2 regions of the Nocardia sp. PE-7 genome follow, and region 2 is predicted to be linked to the other one. Evidence: riboswitches for the same ligand, from Rfam matches in the RefSeq annotation. Region 2 holds a riboswitch; the other holds the start of a gene.
The links. Region 2 has a riboswitch for S-adenosylmethionine ahead of QX204_RS30570 (rhodanese-like domain-containing protein). Riboswitches for the same ligand answer to the same signal wherever they lie in the genome.

Region 1: linked by a shared signal. The riboswitch ahead of QX204_RS07385 (amino acid ABC transporter permease) and the one ahead of QX204_RS30570 (rhodanese-like domain-containing protein) in region 2 are both predicted to bind S-adenosylmethionine.

Annotation. Positions count from the first base shown of each region.
Region 1 is NZ_CP129614.1:1,568,658-1,576,296, reverse strand. It holds gene QX204_RS07405 (carotenoid biosynthesis protein) at 1-437, shown strand, start outside; gene QX204_RS07400 (LppM family (lipo)protein) at 522-1,277, shown strand; gene QX204_RS07395 (glycosyltransferase family 2 protein) at 1,279-2,451, shown strand; gene QX204_RS07390 (hypothetical protein) at 2,474-3,187, opposite strand; SAM riboswitch class I at 3,558-3,651, shown strand; gene QX204_RS07385 (amino acid ABC transporter permease) at 3,810-4,817, shown strand; gene QX204_RS07380 (amino acid ABC transporter ATP-binding protein) at 4,814-5,575, shown strand; gene QX204_RS07375 (ABC transporter substrate-binding protein) at 5,606-6,565, shown strand; gene QX204_RS07370 (LLM class flavin-dependent oxidoreductase) at 6,562-7,632, shown strand; gene QX204_RS07365 (ABC transporter substrate-binding protein) at 7,629-7,639, shown strand, end outside.
Region 2 is NZ_CP129614.1:6,523,794-6,531,432, reverse strand. It holds gene QX204_RS30600 (CaiB/BaiF CoA transferase family protein) at 1-479, opposite strand, end outside; gene QX204_RS30595 (DUF456 domain-containing protein) at 608-1,090, shown strand; gene QX204_RS30590 (amidohydrolase family protein) at 1,092-1,940, opposite strand; gene QX204_RS30585 (FAD-dependent oxidoreductase) at 1,977-3,365, opposite strand; gene QX204_RS30580 (RNA-guided endonuclease InsQ/TnpB family protein) at 3,557-4,780, opposite strand; gene QX204_RS30575 (Rv0361 family membrane protein) at 4,953-5,369, shown strand; SAM riboswitch class IV at 5,415-5,534, shown strand; gene QX204_RS30570 (rhodanese-like domain-containing protein) at 5,552-5,968, shown strand; gene QX204_RS30565 (O-succinylhomoserine sulfhydrylase) at 5,979-7,187, shown strand; gene QX204_RS30560 (STM3941 family protein) at 7,240-7,639, shown strand, end outside.

The sequences.
Region 1 (7,639 bases), 2.3 Mb from region 2:
TCGCCCTCGGTGCGGTCGGCTGGGATCTGTTCCTCGATCCGCAGATGGTCACCGACGGCCAGTGGGCGTGGGCGGTCACCGACGCCGGTCTCCCCGGTCTGCCCCAGATCCCGTACACGAACTACCTGGGCTGGGCGCTCGTCGCCGCGATCATGGCGGTGCTGCTCACCGTGCTCGACCAGCGCCTAGCACCCGCGCGCGACCCCTCGGTGGCGGTCCCGGTCGCGGTGTTCGGGTGGACCTGGCTCGGCTCGACCCTCGCGCACGCGGTATTCCTCGGTCTCCCGGCTTCGGCTATCTGGGGTTTCGCCGGTCTCGGCTTGCTCGGATTCCCGTTGTTCCGGCGTGCGCGGCCATGGGCAACGCGCGTTCTGGATAGCCGACCCCGCCGAGACACACCCCGATTCGGGACGAAAACGCCTGATCGGCACGGGTGAGCGGTGCACGGTGGGCCCGTCGTGTGGGCTCTGGGGCCTGAGCCTGGCACGATGTCAACCGTGCAGCCGAGTCCCGTCGCCGAGATGCCCGCTCCTTCGCCGCGTCGTTCCGTGCCCGCGCGGCGCGTCGCGGCCGTTGCCGTCCTGCTGGCATTGCTCGTGCCCGCGCTGGCCGGGTGCCTGCGGGTGCAGGTGTCGATGGGGGTGTCGTCGAACGACCGTGTGTCGGGGCGGATCGTCGCCGCGGTGGTGCCGACCGGGCCCGAGGACAAGGGACCCCAGCTGAAGGCGCCGGAGTCGTTGGCGGCGAAGGTGCGGGTGGAGAACTACAACCAGGACGGGTACGTCGGCACCCAGGTGTTCTTCGACGACCTGTCCTTCGGCGAGGTCGGCCAGCTCGGCGGGCTCTCGGATCAGACGCAGGGCATGTTCACCCTCGACTTCCAGCGCAATGGCGATCTGGTGAGTCTCACCGGTCGGGTCGATCTGGAATCGGTCCCCCCGCACGGCTCGGATGTGCAGTTCTCCGTGGCGTTCCCGGCCCGCGTCGCCAAGACCAACGGCACCCGCGAGACCACCGACAGCGAGAACACCGTGTCGTGGAAGCTGCCCGCGGGCGAGGTGTCGACCATGCGCGCCGAGGTGAAGTACGCCGACCCCAACACCCGTTCGTTCGCGGGCTGGGCGGGCATCGTCGGCGGCATCACCCTCGCGGTGGCCGCGCTGATCGCGGGACTGGCGTTCCGTGATCGCAACCCCGGCCCGCCGAACGCGCCGCGCGGCGGCTTCTCCCCCTCCGAGATGTGGCGCGAGATCGCCAGTCGCAGACTGGGCCGTTGACGTGGGCGCGGCGGCCCGCTACCTGACCTGGGTCGGCACGGGTCTGGCCGCGCTCGGCGCGACCACCGCCGCCTACAACCTGGTCACCCTGCGCACCCTGCCACGCGGGGTGGCGGGGGTGATCGAACCGGTCACGGTGTGCGTCCCCGCCCGTGACGAAGCCGCCCGCCTGCCCGCGCTGATCGCCGACCTCCGCGCCCAAACCGGCGTCCCCCGGATGAATGTGCTGATCCTCGACGACGCGTCCACCGACGACACCTATGAAGCCGCACTGGCCGCGATCGCCGCGGACGAGCGCTTCACCGTCCTGCGCTCGGCCGCCCACCCCGCCCCCGGCTGGACCGGCAAAGCCGCCGCCTGCGCGCGCCTCGCCGCCCGCACCGACGCGGCCGCCCTGGTCTTCGTCGACGCCGACGTCCGCCTCGCACCGCACGCCGTCGCCGCGGCGGTGACCGAATTACGCAGGCGCTGTGCGGGTTTGGTGTCGGCCTGGCCGATCCAGGAAGCAGGTTCGACCACCGAGCGCTTGGTCCAGCCGTTGCTCGCGTGGTCGTGGGCGTCGACCCTGCCGGTCGGCCCGGCCAATCACAGTCTGCGACCGTCCACCGCCGTCGCGTGCGGGCAGTTCCTCGCCGTCGACGCCGAGGCCTACCGCGCGGGTGGTGGTCACGCGGCCGTAGCGGCCAGCGCCACCGAGGATCTCGACCTCGCCCGTGCCGTGCGTCGCGCAGGCCACCGCACCGCCCTGGTGACCGCGGGCCCGGCCGCCAGAACCCGAATGTATACCGGCCCCACCGAGCTCACCGACGGCTACACCCGCTGGCTGTGGTCGGCCTACGGCGGCCGTCTCGACACCGGCGCGGCCATCGCGATCCTTGCCGCCCTTGCCTATTGGATCCCCCCGCTGGCAGCGGTCTTCGGCCGCGGCCGCACCCGCCGGGCAGGTCTGCTCGGCTACCTGGCCGCCGTCACGAGCCGAATCACCGCCCGCACCATCGAGACCCGTCGAGCGCCTACGGGTCCCGACCTGGCTTCGGCCGTTGCCCACCCGCTCTCGGTGGCCCACTACCTCAGCCTGTGGATCCGCTCGCACCATCGTCACCGCACCGGACGCTTGCGCTGGAAACAGCGCCCCCTGGTCACTCCCGACAACCCGGTCGCCCAACGCGCCTGAGCCCCACCGTCGGACGGTGCGCTCACTCCACTTCGGTGATCCCGATGGTCGGAAAGAAGAAACAGGACCGGCCCGCGTTGTCGGTGGTGCCGAAGACGGCGGCCAGCACAGTGCCCCGACCGGTATCGACAGGCACAGCACGAACACCGCCGACCGGGATCGCGGCGAAGAGGAAGTCACGAATGGCGGTCTCGGCGAGCGGACGCAACTCGACGGGAACCTCGGGCGGCACCATCGCACGCACGATGTCGGCGATCGGACCCATCGAGGCCATCCCGCCCCGCCCGGTGCTGATATTGAGCCAGGCCACCTGCATGCCGGAGGTCTTCGTGGCGGAGGTGTCGGGCGCGAGCCCGTAGGGCAGGAAGGTGAACAGCGTCTGACCGGATTTCACGGCCGAGAGATCGAGCCCGGGGAGCGGGAGGGAATTCGTCGGCCAGGGGCCGGGTACCGCGCCCGCGACCGCCGGGACGAGGCCCGCACCGTCACCGGTGCAGTTCGCGGCGACCGTGGGGTAGAGGAACGGCTGGATCCCCATGGCTTTCAGCGTCTCGACGACGGTTTGGTAGGCAGCGAGCAGATCACCCGGCCCCGCCGCGGGCGTGGCGTTCGGTGCGTCCCTGGTGACAACAGGCGTCACCGGCGCGGCCGGTTCGCCGGCGGCCGAGGGCACGGCCAGCAGCAGCGCGGCGGCGCATGCCATCAGCGAGGTCAGTGTGGTGGAACGACGCGGCATGATCACGACGTACTCCTCATCGACGCAGAGGAGCCCGACGCTACCGCGTGCGAGGAGTGAATCAGGGCAGGTGAAGTAACCCGCCGTTCGGCGCGTCGCAATCTCGCAGCGACCGCAGCTCGATGTCCGCCCGCAACTCGCCGCCCGATCCGGCGACCACCGCGCAGCACTCCCGTGTCACCCGCGTGGACGACCGATCGTCTCGCCCCCCGATCACGACCGTCCGCGGGTCACTGACCACGCCGAACCGGGGCAATTATGACTGCGTCCACGGCCGCCTCCAAGCTCTGCGCTCACGATGATTTCTACCGTTGTGCGCAGTCGTGCATATGCCACATGCTGATTCAGCTCGGGCCACGAACCCGGGGCGCAACCATCCAGAGCGACCGAGAGACCTGGCTCGATGACGTCGCAGCAACCCGCCCGTTTCGGGGTGTGGGTGCTTCTGCCGGGATCGATGGAGGAGATTTTCGTGCTGACCGTGGGCTACCGCCGCCGACATATCGACCAGTGCCGGGTGACAGCGACGGCGTGTCGGGTCTGAGCGCCGCCAGATCGCGAACCCGTCGCTGGCCGGGTGGAGGTCACCGTGCCTCGTTCCACTGTTTTTCGAAGGACTCCCATGACCGCGTCTGCCGTATCCGGCGCCGAGACCGCGCCCTTACCGCCCGGCGACGCTCCCCCCACTGAGCCGGAATCCGCCGACAAGGCGCCCGAGGATCTCCCCCGGATCGCCGGATCGTGGCACCCGTGGCGTTGGGCCGTCGGGGCGGTCGCGCTCGTGGTGGTAGCCCAGTTCGCGCACGGTCTGATCACCAATCCGGGCTGGGACTGGGGCACTTTCGCCCAGTACTTCACCGCGAAGTCGGTGATGGCCGCGCTGAAGGTGACCATCGAGCTGACCCTGTGGGGCACCGTTCTCGGTTTCGTGCTCGGCACGCTGCTGGCGATCGGGCGGGTGTCGAACAATCCCGTCCTGCGGGTGATCGCGTGGACCTACATCTGGGCGTTCCGTTCGATCCCGCTGATCGTGCAGCTGCTGTTCTGGTTCAACATCGCGTACCTGTATCCCCGCCTGTCCGTGGGTATTCCGTTCGGACCGGCCTTCTTCGATTTCGAAGTCAACGGCGTGATCAGTGGTTTCACCGCGGCGGTGATCGGTCTGGCCCTGCATCAGGCGGCGTACTCGGCCGAACTGATCCGTGCGGGTCTGCTCGCCGTGGACGACGGTCAGCTCGAAGCCGCCGCCGCGCTGGGCATTCCGCGCTGGCGGCAATTCCGCACGATCGTGTTGCCGCAGGCGATGCGCTCGATTCTGCCGAACGCGGCCAACGAGGTGATCAGCCTGTTCAAGGGCACCTCGATCGTGTCGGTGATGGCGATCGCCGAGCTGTTCTACCAGGTGCAGGTGATCTTCGGCCGCAACGGCCGAGTGGTGCCGCTGCTCATGGTGGCGACCGTCTGGTACATCGTGCTCACCACCGCGCTGTCGATCGTCCAGTACTACATCGAACGCCACTACGCCAAGGGCGCGCACCGCGAGCTGCCGCCGACACCGTGGCAGCGGGTCCGCGCCAAGGTCGCCGAGATCGCCGCCGGTGCGGCCGCACCCCGAGGAGCAACCCGATGACCGCAGCGGTGCTGGCGCGCGGAATCCGCAAGTCCTACAACGGCACCGAGGTGCTGCGTGGCGTGGATCTGGCGGTGGGCACCGGCGAGGTGGTCGCCGTGATCGGGCCGTCCGGCTCCGGCAAGTCCACGCTGCTGCGGGTGCTCAACCATCTGGAAGCGCAGGACGCGGGCACGGTGCACGTCGACGGTGAGCTGATCGGTTACCGGCAACGGGGCAACATCCTGCGTTCGCTGCCCGACCACGCGGTGCGCGCCCAGCGCAGCCACATCGGCTTCGTGTTCCAGCAGTTCAACCTGTTCCCGCATCTCACCGTGCTCGACAATGTGGTGCTCGCCCCGATCTCGGCGCAGCGCCGCCCGCGCGCCGAGGTGGTCGCCGAGGCGAAACAGCTCCTGGATCGGGTGGGCCTGGCCGATTTCGTCGACGCCTACCCCCGGCGGCTCTCCGGCGGACAGCAGCAGCGCGTGGCCATCGCGCGGGCGCTCGCCTTGAAGCCACGGCTGATCCTGTTCGACGAGCCCACCTCCGCACTCGACCCGGAACTGGTGGGCGAGGTCCTCGCGGTGATCCGCGATCTCGCGCACAGCGGCACCGCCCTGGTGATCGTCACCCACGAAATCGGATTCGCCCGTGAGGTCGCCGACACCGTGGTGTTCCTCGACGAAGGACAGATCGTCGAACAGGGCCCGGCGGCCACCGTTCTCGACCAACCGACACATCCACGCACGCAGGCATTCCTGTCGCGCGTGCGCTGATCATCCCTTCCACGAACAGGTTCGACACTGATGAAGCTCTCCACACTGATCGGCATCGTCGCGGCGGCCACGCTGTTGACGGCAGGCTGCACCGCCGATCCCGAGGCCGCCGACACCGTGCAGGCCGGTGCGGTCACCTACGACCTGTCCCCCGCCCAGGAGGGCAGGGTGCGCGCCGCCAAGGTCGACGCGATCGCCGCCGAGGTGCCCAAGGCCATCCGCGACCGCGGCACGCTGGTGGTGACCGGTCCCGCCGGTTCCGTACCGCCGCTGCGGTTCTACGCCACCGACGACCGGACCGTCATCGGCTCCGAGGTCGACTTCGCCACCCTGGTGGCCGACATCCTGGGCCTGAAGCTCGACATCCAGGTGGCGGACTGGTCGCAGAACTTCGTGCGCGTGGATTCCGGTGAGGTGGACGCGTTCATCTCGAACGTGACCGTCACCGAGGAGCGCAAGGAGAAGTACGACTTCGCCACCTACCGCACCGATACCGTCGCCCTCGAGGTCCCGAAGGACAGCCCACTGACCTACACCGACCGCAAGAGCCTGGCGGGCAAGCGGATCGGGATCGGCGCGGGCACCAACCAGGAACAGCTGCTGGTGAGCTGGAACGAGAAGAACGTCGCCGAGGGTCTGCCCCCGATCGACATCGCCTACTACCAGCAGAGCACCGACTACTACTTGGCGCTGGCTTCCAAGCGCATCGACGGCTACATCGGCCCGAACCCCGCGGCCGTGTACCACTCCGCCACCAGTGACGGCAAGATCATCGCCACGTTCTCGGGCGCGGGTGAGCAGCTGCAGGGCGAGATCGCGGCGCTCACCAAGAAGGACAACGGCCTGATCGGCCCGATCCACAAGGCGCTGCAGCACGCGATCGCCGACGGCAGCTACCAGAAGATCCTCGACCGCTGGGGCCTGGATTCGGAGAAGGTCACCGAGTCGCGGATCAACCCGCCCGGTCTGCCGAAGAAGCCCGCCGCATGAAATTCCTGCTGATGACGCTGATCACCCGGGTGCCAGATCCGGTCACCGGCGTGGTGCCGTCGACCCGCGATCGCCTGCACGAGGTGATCGAACAGGCAAGGCGCGCCGAGGAATTCGGCTACGACGGCTTCGCTGTCGGTGAGCGGCACGAGGATCCGTTCCTGTCCGCCGCTCCCCCGGTGGTACTGAGCCATATCGCGGCGCTCACCTCGCGGATCAGCCTGTTCACCGCGGTCACCACCTTGAGCCTGCTCGATCCGGTGCGCGCGTTCGAGGACTATTCCACCCTGGACAACCTGTCCGAGGGCAGGCTCGAACTGATCATCGGCAAGGGCAACGGCGCGGCACAGGCGCAGCTCTATCACGTCACCACCGAGGATCAGTGGGACCGCAATCGTGAAGGGTACGAACTGTTCCGGAAGCTGTGGGACAGCGACGACGTGACGTGGTCGGGACAGTTCCGGCCCTCCCTCACCGCCGCCAAGGCCCTGCCGCGACCGCTACAGCCGCGATTGCGGATCTGGCACGGCAGCGCGACGAGCAAGGAATCGGTGGAACTGGCCGCGCGCCACGGTGACCCGGTGTTCTCGGCCAATGTCACCAACCCGATCGAGCCGTACGCCGAGCTGATCCGCCACTACCGCGAGCAGTGGGCGCACTACGGTCACGACCCGGCCGACGCGCTGGTCGGCGCGGGCACCGCGGGTTTCCACGTCGCACGCACCTCGCAGGAGGCCGTCGAGGTGTTCCGGCCGCTCTACGAGGCCCGCACCGCCTTGCAGCGCAAGATCGGCAATCCGGTCGTGTTCGAGACCATCGAAGACTTCGTCGCCCGCTCCTCGGCCTTGATCGGCAGCCCGGAGCAGGTGATCGACAAGGTCGGCCGCTATCACGAGCAGTTCGGGCACGAGGTCATCCACCTGTCCGCCGAACGTGACGGCCGCACCGACAACCAATACCTGGACAGTCTCGAACTGTTCCAGGCCGAGGTGGCGCCCGAACTGCGCCGCCGCATCCCCAGCCGTCCCCTGGCCACCGGCCGTCAATTCTCTGGAGTTACCTCGTGATCCGTCC
Region 2 (7,639 bases):
ATGTTCAGCGGCGGTACCGGCCGCTCGCCCTTGCGCCCGATGGCATTGAGCACGCCGGTGAGCGAGATGTAGTTGATGTCGTGACCCGCGCGATCGGCGAGTGGGCCGTGCTGGCCCCAGCCGGTCATCCGGCCGTACACCAGGCGCGGATTGCGGGCCAGTACATCGTCGGGCCCGAGGCCCATGCGCTCGGTGACGCCGGGACGGAAGCCCTCGAGCAGCACGTCGGCCTTCTCGACCAGGTCGAGGATCTTGGCGACGTCGGCGGGGTCCTTCAGATTCGCCTCGACGATCGTTCGCCCACGCCACTGCGGGCGCTCCATGAAGCCGGGCAGCTGATTCGGGCGCTGCACGCGCACCACGTCGGCGCCGAGGTCGGCCAGTAGTAGCGCGGCGTGCGGGCCAGGCCCGATGCCTGCCAACTCGATGACCTTGATGCCCGCAAGGGGCCCCTGCTTGGCGGTGGACTCCGTGCTCACGCGGTGACCTCAGTTCGTTGTCGAACGGTATTGACACATTGACAATAGCGCTGGGGTGGCGGCTCGGGTAGAGCATGGGCGAGAATTCGCACGAGCGCGACTCGGCGCGGCAACGGGAGGACCCGGTAGTGGGCGTGTGGGGTGAGGTCCTTGTCGGCCTCGTCATTCTGGTCGGCATCGTCGGCGTGATCGTTCCGATTCTGCCGGGGGTGATCCTCATCTTCGCGGCGATCGCGGTGTGGGCGTTCATGACCGGCGGCGCGACGGCCTGGACGGTGCTCGCGGTCGCGACCGTCGCGCTGGTGCTCTCCGGCGTCGTGAAGTACACCTGGCCGGGAAAGCGGATGCGCGAAGCCGGGGTGTCGAACCGTGCGCTGCTGGTCGGTGGGGTGCTCGGCATCGTCGGCTTCTTCGTGATCCCGATCGTCGGCCTGTTCATCGGCTTCGTGCTCGGCGTCTACCTGGCCGAGCTGTACCGCTTGAAGACCAACGACCTGGCGTGGCCCGCGACGATGCACGCGCTCAAGGGCGTCGGCCTGTCGATGCTGGTCGAGCTGTTCGGCGCGCTGATCGCCGCCGGCGTATGGCTCACCGGCGCGATGGTGAGCTGACCTATTCGATCACCGGCAGCGGGCGGGTGTGCTCGTCCGCGCCGGGCAGTTGGTTGCGCGGGATCGGGATGGTCGGGTTCTCGGCGCGCGGGAGCGGCACCGGCTCGCGGCGCACCGCGGGCAGCCGGTAGAACTCGCGGGCGTTGTCCTCGAGTACCGCGTGCATATCCGCGCCCACCACCTGGCAGATCAGGTCCACATCGCGCTCCTCGAACGGCCTGCCGGCGCGCGTGCCGGGCAGATCGCTGCCGAACATCAACGCACCCGGGTTGACCGTGTGGATGCGGCGCAGGGTCTCGGCCACATCCATCTCGACCCGCCCGAATCCGGTCGCCTTCACCCTCGCGCCGCGGTCGACCAGGTCGAGCAGGTACGGCAGACCCTCCTCGGACATGCCGAGATGGTCGATCGAGAGCGCGGGCAGCTTCGAGATCACCGGTTGCAGCGAGGCCAACATCTGACCGTCGATGTAGAGCTCGACGTGCCAACCCGCCAGTTCGTGCGCGCGCAACGCCTGCAACGTCATCTCGGTGATGTCGGCGGCGGCGCGCTTGAGATTGAACCGCAGGGCTCGCACGCCGGCTCGGTCCAGCTCGAGGATCTCGTCGTCGGTGGCATCGAGATCGAGTCGGGTCACGCCGACCCAGTCGGGACCGAGCGCGGACAGTGCTGCCTTCAGGTACGTCTGATCAGCGCCTTGGAAAGACGCGCTGACGACAGCACCGCCGCGAACCTCGAAGTGCGCCATACGCTTTCGATAATCATCGATCACGTAGGGCTCGGGGAGATAGCCTTCGTTCTCGATCAGCGGAAACCGCGGATCGATGATGTGGACGTGGGCATCGAACACTTGTACAGAATGCCCTATCTCGGGAACGGCGGCAGCTCAGGCCTTGTTGGGCTCGGACGCGCGGAGCATGTCCTCGCGCTCGACGACCTTCACGCGCTCACGGCCTTCGGGTTCGCCGAGGGCGCGCTCGTGGGCGTCGAGGCGGTACCAGCCCGCCCAGGTGGTGAACGGAATGCCCTTGCCCTCGAGGAACTCGGTGACGGCGTCGAGCTCGGGCTTCGGCGCGGGGGCGAAGCCCTTGGCGTCGTCGAGCAGGCAGGCGATGGTCTCGTTGGCGTCGCCCTTGGTGTGGCCGATGAGGCCGACCGGGCCGCGCTTGATCCAGCCGGTCACGTAGGTGGCGGGCATGAAGCGGGCGTCGCCTTCGGCGGTGTCGTCGGAGATCACGCGACCGGCCTCGTTGGGCACCGTGCCCGCCTGATCGTCGAACGGCAGCTGGGTGACGTTCTGCGAGAGGTAGCCGACGGCGCGGTACACGGCCTGGATGTCCCAGTCGGTGAAGTTGCCGGTGCCCTTGACGTTGCCGGTGCCGTCGAGCTGGGTGCGTTCGGTCTTCAGGCCCACGACCTTGCCGTCGGCGCCGATGATCTCCGAGGGCGACTCGAAGAAGTGCAGGAACAGCTTGTGCGGGCGGTCGCCGTGATCGCGGATGGCCCACTGCTCCAAGGTGTTGGCGACCATGTCGACCTGCTTGGAGTTACGGCGCGCGGCTTCGGAGCCCTCGTCGTAGTCGATGTCCTCGGGGTTGACGATGACCTCGATCGTCGGCGAGTGATCCAGTTCGCGCAGCTCGAGGGGCGTGAACTTGGCCTGCGCGGGGCCGCGACGACCGAACACGTGGACCTCGAGGGCCTTGTTGCCCTTGAGTCCCTCGTAGACGTTCGGCGGGATCTCGGTCGGCAGCAGTTCGTCACCGGTCTTGGCGAGCACGCGCGCGACGTCGAGAGCGACGTTGCCGACGCCGAGCACGGCGACCTTCTCGGCCTCGAGGGGCCACGAACGCGGGACGTCGGGGTGGCCGTCGTACCAGGACACGAAGTCGGCGGCACCGTAGGAGCCGTCGAGGTCGATGCCGGGGATGGCCAGGGCGCGGTCGGCGTTGGCGCCGGTGGAGAAGATGACCGCGTCGTAGAACTGGCGCAGGTCGTCGAGGGTGATGTCGGTGCCGTAGTCGATGTTGCCGAGCAGGCGGACCTGGTCCTTGTCGAGGACCTTGTGCAGGGCGGTGATGATGCCCTTGATGCGCGGGTGGTCGGGGGCGACGCCGTAGCGGATCAGGCCGAAGGGCGCGGGCATGCGCTCGTAGAGGTCGATGCTCACGTCGGCATCGGACTTCATCAACGCGTCGGCGGCGTAGATACCGGCCGGTCCCGCACCCACGATCGCAATGCGAAGTGGGCGAGTCGCTGCACTCTGTTCGGTCATTTCTACGCGCACCCTTTGGTCGAGAACTGATTTGACGGCGTCAACTTAGCTTAGGCTAAGTCGCCGTTTCGGCTTACCGGCAGCTGCCGAGTTGCGGCAGCAGGCCGCAATCACGTGTGATTCTAGCTGCGACGCATATGGCATCCAGGGGCGCGGTGTGGCTGCCCGCACGGTTGTTTTTCCTGTCAGGATTACAGCTTGACATCGTCCTGGCCATGAAGAACCGGGATCCCCACCCTCGCGGGTCGGGTTTTCTGCTTCATCGACGACTGCCCGCCCGGAGGGTTCCGTTGAGGTCTCACACCATCTCCACAGACTGTCACCGCCAGCCCGGCGGCCAAAATATTCTTCGCGGCGTTCACATCCCGATCATGTCGGACACCGCAACCACACACCCATCCACGCACCTCGAGCGGCATCTTGTTCCGCAGGACACCACACGCCGAGCACAGCTTCGACGAGGGATACCAGCGATCTATTGCAACCACTTCGCGGCCGTACCAGTTGGCTTTGTACTCCAGCATCGACCGGAAATTCGACCACGACGCATCCGAGATCGCTCGCGCGAGCGAGTGATCTCGGATCATGTTGCGGACGGTCAAGTCCTCGATCACGAGCGTTTGGTTCTCACGCACGAGCCGAGTAGTGATCTTGTGCAGGTAGTCGCGTCTGCGGTCGGCGATGCGAGCGTGGACGCGAGCGACTTTGCGCCGAGCCTTGGCTCGGTTGGCTGAGCCCTTCTCCTTGCGGGACAAGTTGCGCTGAGCTTTCGCCAATCGGGCACGGTCAGCGCGTTCGTGGCGCGGGTTGGTGATCTTCTCGCCGCTCGACAGGGTGAGCAAATGAGTCAGCCCGGCGTCGATCCCGACCGTCTGATCGGTGCGAGGCAGCGATCCCACCGTGGGGTCCTCGCACAGCAAGGACACGAACCAGCGCCCGGCCGCGTCTCGCGACACCGTCACCGAGGAGGGATCGCCGGGCAGCCCGCGCGACCAGACGATATCGAGCGGTTCGCTCATCTTCGCCAAGGTCAGTTTCCCGTTACTCCATCGGAACCCTGACCGGGTGTACTCGGCACTGGGCCTGGACTTCTTACGGGATTTGAAGCGCGGATACCTCGCCCGTTTGGCCCAAAAGCTGGCGAACGCGGCTTGCAGGTGCCGCAACGACTGCTGCAACGGCACCGACGAAACCTCACCTAAGTAGGCGAGGTCTTCGCCGCGTTTCCATTCGGTCAGCATCGCCGACGTGGCGTTGTAGTTGACCCGCTCGCCCCGCTGCCACGCGGCAGTCCGGGCTTCGAGCGCGAGGTTGTATACCTTGCGTACACATCCGAAGGTTCGTTCCAACTCAGCGGCTTGCTCCGGGGTCGGGCGAAACCGGTACTTGAAAGCCCGCTTCACCACCTCGCTCATGCCTCACAAATTAACATGCTTGTTCGTAAACTGACTTTCCGAAAGGAGGAGTAGCGCTGGGCGCGCCAGGCATCAACTTGTCGTGCTCCTGCCGGTCATGGATGACCGCGCTTCCGCGCTACGGCACCCAATGAACGAGGAGCAAACAGGCTCGGATGACCAGCCCGTAGTGGTGGATCAGACCGACAAGCGTTCCATCGTCCCGTTCGTCGCGGCCGCGGTGATCGCGATCATCGTGCTCATCGGCATCGTGGCGGGCGGACTGCTCTCGCCCGCTGAGAAAAATGTCACAGAGGCCGACCGTCTCGCGGCCGCCGTCACCAACTATATCGACGCCCGCTCGCGCAGCGACCTGCGTCCACCGACCGGTGTGGCCTGCCCCGGCTTCGACGAAGAGTCCTCCGGCCTCGGTGAACGGCTGGGTGGCCCGAAATCGGCTGTCACGATCGACGGCAAGGGTTTCGAGAACGCGACCGTGAACGGCGACCGCGCGAAAATCGACGCGACCGTGGTGGTCGACGGCAAACCGGCCACGATCAACTGGAAACTGACCAGCGTCGACGGCGCGTGGCTGGTGTGCACTTTCTGAATCGTTTGACACGGTGACCTGTGCCGAGGCAATCTCAGATCGCAAGGTCATGAGTGCCAGCGTCAAGCCCCGGCTCGCTGGTCGGCAACCCTCCTCCGCGGTGGGGTGCTCCGGGTGACGACCTGGCCGTGTGTTCGGGGACTTCCGGCACGGCAAGAGCGGATTCACGCAGGAGGATCGACATGACTTACGCCGGCGACATCACCCCTGAGAAGGCGTGGGAGCTGCTCACCGAGCACCCCGGCGCCGTCCTGATCGACGTGCGCACCGAAGGCGAGTGGGCGAACATCGGCATCCCCGACACCAGCTCCATCGAACGCCCGGCCCATTTCATCGAATGGGTCGACGGCACCGGCACGCGCAACCCGGAGTTCGGCGTGCAGCTGGAGAAGGCACTCGCCGGTCGCCCCGACGACGCACCGGTGGTGTTCCTGTGTCGCTCCGGTCAGCGTTCCGCGCACGCGGCGAACCTGGCGACGGCGGCGGGCGTGGCACCGTCCTACAACGTGCTCGACGGTTTCGAAGGTGGTCCCGACGCGTTCGGTCAGCGCGGCAGCACCGGTTGGCGCGCGGTCGGCCTGCCGTGGCGTCAGGCATAAGGAGAAAAGCATGATCACCGGTGGTTCGTTCGACAAGCCACTGCCAGAGGGCGTCGGTCCGGGCACGCTCGGCGTGCGCGGTGGCCTGCGCCGTTCCGGTTTCGACGAGACGTCCGAGGCGCTGTATCTGACCTCGGGTTTCGTCTACGAGAACGCCGAAGCCGCCGAAGCCGCGTTCACCGGCGACGTCGAGCACTTCGTCTACTCCCGCTTCGGCAACCCGACCGTGGCGATGTTCGAGGAACGCATCCGCCTGCTCGACGGCGCCGAAGCGGCCTTCGCGACCGCATCCGGCATGTCGGCGGTGTTCACCGCGCTCGGCGCGCTGCTGAAGGCGGGCGACCGTCTCGTCGCCGCCCGCAGCCTGTTCGGTTCCTGTTTCGTGGTCTGCAACGAGATCCTCCCGCGCTGGGGCATCGAAACCGTCTTCGTCGACGGTGACGACCTCGACCAGTGGGAACAGGCTCTCTCCGTCCCCACCCAGGCCGTCTTCTTCGAGACCCCCGCCAACCCGATGCAGACCCTCGTCGACGTCCGCAAGGTCACCGAGCTCGCCCACGCCGCGGGCGCGAAGGTGGTGCTGGACAACGTCTTCGCCACCCCCCTGCTCCAGCGCGGCTTCGAGCTCGGCGCCGATGTGGTCGTCTACTCCGGCACCAAGCACATCGACGGCCAGGGCCGCGTCCTCGGCGGCGCCATCCTCGGCGCCAAGGACTACATCGACGGCCCCGTCAAAACCCTGATGCGCCACACGGGCCCGGCCCTGAGCCCCTTCAACGCCTGGACCTTGCTCAAAGGCCTGGAAACCATGCCGTTGCGCGTCCGCCACTCCACCGAGTCGGCCCTGCGAGTGGCCGAGTTCCTGGAGACCAAGAACTCGATCGACTGGGTGAAATACCCCTTCCTGGAATCACATCCACAGCACGCCCTCGCCAAGGAACAGATGACCGGCGGCGGCACAGTCGTCACCTTCGCCCTCAACGGCGACGACGGCAAGAAGCGAGCCTTCGAGGTCCTCAACCGCCTCCGCATCATCGACATCTCCAACAACCTCGGCGACGCCAAAACCATGATCACCCACCCCGCCACCACCACCCACCGAGCCATGGGCCCGGAAGGCCGTGCCTCGATCGGCTTGTCCGACGGCGTAGTCCGCATCTCGGTCGGCCTGGAAGACCTCGAGGATCTCCTCGGCGACCTCGACCACGCCCTGAGCTAGCTCCGGGTTCGACGACCAAAGCCGTTCGCTGTCAAGGATTTACACTGCGACCATGACTGCTGGGGGAGTCGCGCAGCCTGCGACGTTCTATTACCCGTCGATCCCGCGTTCGATGGCGATGATCGCGCTTTCGGCCGTGTTCGTCGCGCTCGGCGTTTGGATCGTGTTGTCCGATGATGCACCGTTGGTGCCGCTCATCGCAGGGGTGCTGTGCATACCGCTCGGACTCGGCGCCGGGCTCGTCTTCGTCGGCCGACTGATCTGGCGTCGACCGGAACTGGTATTGAGCAACGACGGACTCGACCATCGCCAGTCCGGTCGTTTCACCTGGGACGAAGTGGCTCACGCGCGCATATTCGTCCAGCGCACCTCGGCGCTGTCCAAGGTGCGTTACGTCCAGCTGGGCCTTCACGACCCGGAGGCATACTTCGCGCGAAGTTCCCGGCGAATTC